2 linked regions of the Cycloclasticus pugetii PS-1 genome follow. The protein of the gene in region 2 interacts with the protein of the main gene of each other region in a pairwise test. Links are inferred from orthologs where the notes say so. Each region holds a gene or a part of one and is shown on either strand. Other genes may lie near its edges. The genes, in order: CYCPU_RS0100735 and hypB.

The links.
Region 1: the proteins of hypB (region 2) and CYCPU_RS0100735 interact in binary tests that used the Escherichia coli proteins (3 or more experiments, as listed by UniProt). The link is inferred for Cycloclasticus pugetii PS-1 from one-to-one orthologs.

Annotation. Positions count from the first base shown.
Region 1 is NZ_ARVU01000001.1:148,740-151,941, reverse strand. Bases 289-3,155 are described here. They hold CYCPU_RS0100735 (FKBP-type peptidyl-prolyl cis-trans isomerase), read left to right. Parts: upstream 289-1,394; coding sequence 1,395-1,916; downstream 1,917-3,155. Other genes in these bases: CYCPU_RS0100725 (LEA/WHy family protein), read left to right, coding at 2,625-3,116; CYCPU_RS0100730 (glutathione S-transferase), read left to right, coding at 1,919-2,569; CYCPU_RS0100740 (PHP domain-containing protein), read right to left, coding at 541-1,362; CYCPU_RS0100745 (energy transducer TonB), read left to right, coding at 289-536. Also shown: more of CYCPU_RS0100745, read left to right, coding at 1-288; CYCPU_RS0100720 (glycine zipper 2TM domain-containing protein), read left to right, coding at 3,174-3,202. UniProt on the Escherichia coli protein: Folding helper with both chaperone and peptidyl-prolyl cis-trans isomerase (PPIase) activities. Chaperone activity prevents aggregation of unfolded or partially folded proteins and promotes their correct folding.
Region 2 is NZ_ARVU01000001.1:824,542-827,688, reverse strand. Bases 171-2,982 are described here. They hold hypB (hydrogenase nickel incorporation protein HypB), read right to left. Parts: upstream 2,043-2,982; coding sequence 1,299-2,042; downstream 171-1,298. Other genes in these bases: CYCPU_RS0104015 (Ni/Fe hydrogenase subunit alpha), read right to left, coding at 2,888-2,982; CYCPU_RS0104020 (hydrogenase maturation protease), read right to left, coding at 2,386-2,895; hypA (hydrogenase maturation nickel metallochaperone HypA), read right to left, coding at 2,052-2,393; CYCPU_RS0104035 (MgtC/SapB family protein), read left to right, coding at 171-1,170. In the rest of the region: more of CYCPU_RS0104035, read left to right, coding at 1-170; more of CYCPU_RS0104015, read right to left, coding at 2,983-3,147. UniProt on the Escherichia coli protein: Involved in the maturation of [NiFe] hydrogenases. Required for nickel insertion into the metal center of the hydrogenase. Exhibits a low intrinsic GTPase activity, which is essential for nickel insertion.

The sequences.
Region 1 (3,202 bases), 680 kb from region 2 along the record:
GCGATGATATTGACAGCATTGCCACTAAGAAAATAAGTATTTCTTTGGCTGTGCCAACGCCTATCACTCCGCCAACCCCCATTAAACCGCCTGAACCTAAGCCAAAGAAAGTAACACCGAAAAAAATTGTCACAAAGGCAGCTACAGCAAAAAAAGTAAGCCCAAAGCCCAAGAAAGTGGTCAAAAAAAAGGCACCCGCTGCAACGCCTAAAGTAACACCCAAAAAGGTCGCTTCTCCCCTGCCATCGCCGGTTAAAAAACCAGCCCTTTTTATGTCGCCACAGCCAACCTATCAACCTAAGCCAAAATACCCAAGCGTTGCAAGGCGAAGAGGCGTTGAAGGTTCGGTTATTTTTGATCTTTCAGTGGCTAATGATGGGCGTGTTACCCGAGCAATTATTATTCAAAGCTCTGGCTCATCTGCCCTTGACCGATCTGCCTTAAAAACAATTCAAACGTGGCGATTTCCTGCTAGCAAATTCAACTCTCTTTCCACCTATAAGCAAAAAATCGAGTTTCGACTGAACAGTTACTAAGCGCTTACCAGTCTAGCCAAATCGGTTTGCATACCGTTGGAAATGCTGACATTGCACCAATATCACTCCACTGACTCGATTGATGAAAATCCGAGCCACACGAAGCCAGTAAGCCTTTTTCAACACACAGCCTAGCCAATCTGTCCGTTTCTTGCTTGGTTTGCTGGCCAGAGACAACTTCCATCCCTCTACCACCTGCTGCAATAAAATCATCCAATAACGCCGACCGCTTAGTCCATGTCATTTTATACTTCAGTGGGTGCGCTAATACTGCCACCCCGCCTGCCTTTACTATCCAGTCGATAATGTTCGGTAACTCTGCCCAGCATTGTTTTACATCGCCCGGCTTTCCATCTCCCAAGTATTTCTTGAACGCCGTGGAGATATTCTTAACCACACCGAGTTCAACAAGATGCTGTGCAAAATGGGGCCGCCCAATCTGGCTATGGTTAGCAATTTCACTAACCCGATTAAAATCGATGGGGCCAACCAGTTTAGTTAACCGTTTGGCAATAATCTGTGCTCGATCAGCCCGTGCTTTTCCCTGCTGAGCGACCCCTTCTTTAATCGATGCACTATCGAGGCTTAAGTTCAAACCGACAACATGAACACCCACCCCTCGCCATTGCGTTGACAGTTCAACACCAGGAATAATCTTCAAGCCGTCATAACTGGCTGGCGACAATTGCTCATAAGCATCTACCGTATCATGGTCAGTAATGGCTAACATCTCAACACCCTTTGCTTTCGCCCGTTCAACCAAGTCATTGGGGGTTAATGTCCCATCAGAAATAAGGGTATGCGAATGAAGATCAATTTTTTTCATGCCATGAAGTTTACACCGTGAGGCAAACTTGAATGTTAAAATTGTTATTTATTGACCACAAACTTTTAACCATGCAGATTACTAAAGACACCGTTGTACGATTTAACTACATCTTAAAAAATGACGAACAAGAAATTATTGAGCGCTCTTCGGCTCAAGAACCCATCGCGTATTTACAAGGTCATGGCGGCATGATTCGTGGTGTTCAATTAGCACTTGAAGGCAAACAAGCAGGCGATAAGTTTAGCGTCAGTGTTGAACCAAAAGATGGTTATGGCGAACGTCTAGATAATTCAATTCAAAGCGTTCCAGTCAAACATTTAATGGGCGCTAAAAAATGGCGTCCAGGCATGATTGCCACCGTGCAAACTGAAAAAGGTCAGCACCAAGTCAACGTCGTAAAAGTGGGTAAATTTATGGCTAAGGTAGACACCAATCACCCCCTTGCAGGACAAACGCTTCACTTTGACATTGACATTGTTGATGTTCGAGCCGCCACACAAGAAGAAATTTCACACGGGCATGCTCATGGCGCAGGCGGCCACCACCACTAAACGTGACCTCTACAGCCAACACGCCCATTTTATATTCATTTCGTCGCTGCCCCTATGCCATGCGAGCCCGCTTAGCAATAAAGCACGCTGGTATTAAGGTGATCTTGCGTGAAGTTGTCTTGCGCAACAAGCCACCTGCCATGTTAGCGATCTCACCTAAAGGAACTGTGCCTGTGCTTCAGTTACCCACTGGTGAAGTCATTGATGAAAGCTGGGAAATTGTGCACTGGGCAACATCAATAAACGATAGCCAGTCCCTAAGGGGTTCTTCGGCGCGGGTTTTAGACGCTAACCGCCTAGTATCACTGAATGATAATGAATTTAAACAACACCTCGATCACTATAAATATGCTGATCGATTTCCCGACTTCTCAGCGGAGCACTATCGTACACAAGCTGAGGCTTTTCTTAGCCTTTTAGATCAACGATTAGCAGCGCATTCTTTTCTACTGGACGATGAACCCTCGATTGCAGACATTGGCATTTTTCCCTTTATTCGCCAGTTTGCGCATGTAGACATTGATTGGTTCAAGCAAACCCCTTACCCGTATTTGCAGCGCTGGTTTGAACACTATCTTTCTTCTGAACTGTTTACTAGCATTATGAACAAATACCCAGCTTGGGAAGAAGGCCAAGATACTCTTTTGTTCTAACCCTTTCTTTTAGCTTCTGCCTAGCATAAGATTAAAACCCGCCACGGAGATAACCATGCGTTTCCTTACACACCAACTTCTAGTTCCATTTATAGCTCTACTAACCTTGGCAGGTTGCGCCGGTATTACCTATCATGCACAACCACCGCAAATCAGCCTTAATAATATTGAACTGGTTAACGCACAACTGCTAGAGCAAGAATACGCATTAACCTTACGCATTCAAAATACAAACGACTTCCCGTTTTTCATTAAAGGGCTTAGTTATCAATTAGAAATTAATGGATCAGAATTTGCGCACGGGGTCAGCAGCCAATCGGTCAATATATTGCCTTATCAAGAAGCCTACCTAACGGTCTCTCTGATCAGCAATACATTGGGCGTAATCAGACAACTAGAAACACTCTCTGGCACTAACAAGACTGATTTACACTTTCGTTTAACCGGTAAAGTCAGCCATGGCACCGTTAACATTCCTGCCTCTATGTACAGCTTACCCTTTGTAAAAGAAGGTACCTTAAACCTTAATACGCTCTTAAAGAAATGAACCAACCAGAGATCTTTGTACTCTGACTTACAACAGCCTTTAAAAAAAGGAGACATCATGAAGCTGCTACTTCCAATCACCTTATC
Region 2 (3,147 bases):
CGTGAAGCAAAAGACGGTGAAAGGATAGCTGGCCTGCGAACATATGGTCTGACAGGGCTTCTGGGTGGCGGAGCTGGTTTGCTGTCACAGTACCTTGATGCAATGGTATTAGGTTTTATTTTTTTGGGATTCTCTATCACCGTAGCAACGGCCTATACAGTGCAGCGAAACAATAGCGAAGATGCCAGCATTACCAGCCTCATTACAATGCTGCTGACCTTTATATTGGGCGTATTTGCTACCCTAGAGCATGTAGATCTGGCAGCATCTATCGCTGTACTGACAGCAATATTATTACGATATAAAGAGGCATTACATGGCTGGTTAAAAAAACTAGAAAAAAAGGAACTGCATGCCGCTTTGCAACTTCTTCTTATTTCTGTCGTTCTTCTGCCTATCCTCCCCGACCGTGGTTATGGGCCTTGGCAAGCTTTAAATCCCTATGAAATATGGTGGATGGTTGTTCTCATCGCAAGCATTTCATTCAGCGGTTATTTTGCGATGAAGATAGCTGGGCCAAGCAGAGGGGTCATCTTAACTGCACTAGCAGCAGGTATGGCATCATCCACTGCCTTGACCTTGCATTATGCTCGGTTATCCCAAAAGCAAGAGACCATGAGGAACCTGCTAGCGGCAGGTATCTTACTTGCCTGTGGCACCATGTTTCCTCGTGTTCTATTGGTTTCTAGCCTTATCAATCCAGCGCTGTTCAGTAAACTACTGGTTCCCATGTCAGTTATGATGGCTGTGGTTTTATTATCATCACTTGTCATCTGGCATAAAAAAGCCGCTCAGACACCCGCTAAGATGACCCATTTGATTAATCCACTAGAGCTAAAATCTGCACTGTTTTTCGGCGCTTTATTGGTGCTCGTCATCTTGTTAAGTAAGGCAGCGATTGATTATTTTGGTGAAGCGGGTATTTATTTGATGGCAATGATATCGGGCATTGCCGATGTGGACCCGATTAACCTGGCACTGTCTAGAATGAGTACCACCGATTTATCAGTCAACCTCGCCGCATTGGGCATTGTTATTGCTGCATCGTCAAACACGCTTGTTAAAGCATTATTAGCCAGCTTTATTGGCGGCCCGGGGCTGGGGATGCGCGTTCTACTGCCATTATTGGCTGCGTCTGCAGTTGGACTTACAACTGCTTGGCTAATGTGATGAGTTTTCTTGTGATTGGTGCTCTAGCCTCTTCTCCAACAGGTTCTGCTAAATAATATTAAAATTGATTGTTTTAATCATCTACTGTGGGTTATGCACAATGTTCGTTATAAATTTCAGTGACGCGCCTAAACAGCCTTTAATGTTCGTTGCGCCTTGATCCATTGCACCCACTCGCTTAAACCATCGCCCTTTGTCGCTGAGAGTTCAATAATTATTAAGTTCGGATTGATCTGCTTAGCGTATTCGACACATTTATCCATATTGAAATCAACATAGGGCAACAGATCAGTTTTATTAATGATCATCAAATCCGCTGCATAAAAAATATCTGGGTATTTAAGCGGTTTGTCTTCGCCTTCGGTTACTGACAGCATAACGACCTTGTAGGCCTCGCCAAGATCAAATGGTGCCGGACAGACCAGATTGCCTACATTTTCGATAAATAACACGCCTTTATCTGCTGGGTTTAAGTCCTCAATGGCATGCCCCACCTGATGAGCATCCAAGTGACAACCCTTACCGGTATTAATCTGAATAGCCTTCGCGCCAGAATTGCGAATGCGCTCAGCATCCAGTTGACTGCTCTGATCGCCTTCAATCACATTAATGTCCAGCTGATCTTTCAACGCATCAATCGTTGCCGTTAATAATGAAGTTTTACCAGAGCCTGGACTGGAGATAATATTCAATGCAAAAATCTCATGTTGCTGTAAATACTGTCTATTTTTTGCTGCATAGCGTTTGTTTTTTCCCAGCACATCCTTTTCTAATTGCACCAATCGAAGATCAGCCGTATCAGTTGCATTCTCTTTGCTAGTATGTTGATGGTTTACTGTTTCAGTCGAACCGCAGCCACAAGTGGTACACATAAATCTCTCCTAATTAACAATCAAGTCTCTCACTCGCATCTCCAGTCCAGACTGGATATCCAAGCTAAAGGATTGGCAGTCGGGACAAGGCGTATGTAGTTCAAAAACTTTTGTTTCGCAACCACATTGTTGGCATATTGCCTGCCCTGGCATGGTTACAATATCCAGAATCGCGCCGTCGGCTACGCTATTTTTCATCACTATATCAAAACCAAATCGCAATGCCTCTGGCTCAACACACGAAAGCGCTCCAATTTCTAAACACACTTTTTTTACTGATGTGTAGCCCTGAGTGTCTGCATTATCATCAATAATGCTTAGTACACCCTCTAACAACGATAGTTCATGCATAAGCAGTACTAAGCTCCATCATTTCATGATCATCAAATAGCACGCTTTGCTCTGACCGTTGACAACAGTGCTCAACAAAGTCCTTTGCTAACCGTAGGTTATCAGTGGCTATCGACGACAATGGCTGACCTAACTCAAATGCATAACCAGCCATTTTCAATAAATAACAGGCTGGTGGTGCTGTTTTATACACCTGCTGGTAAACCGCTAATAACGCATCTGGTGTCAATGCGTGCGAGGTATAACTTTGCCCGACTTCAGGCTGGCAACGCGTTAGAAGATAGGGGCTATTGATTTGGCTATCTGCATCAATAAACAATACGGTTTGATAATCGACCAAGTCCATGACGTTTTCTATTTGTAATTGGTACGCCGTTAACACATCGATATGTTGCCAATGTCTTAGCGACTTAAGCGATTCAATATGTTCGGCAACTAAAGGCCCTAAGCCATCATCACCTCGCGCTGGATTGCCATAACCAATAATCAGCAGCTTAGCCACTTACTTCACCCTGACTATTTTTAACCAGTTGCTGTAATAACTTTCCTTCAACATCGCGTAACTCCACCTGTAATGGCATTTTACCAAGAGCATGAGTGGCGCAAGACAAGCAAGGATCATAAGCACGAATGGCTACTTCGATATAATTTAACAGCCCTTCTGTCAGTTCCTGACCATCCAAATAACGGGCGGCAACCTGCCGCACAGATTCATTCATTGCCTGGTTATTGCTCGTGGTTGAAACGATTAGAT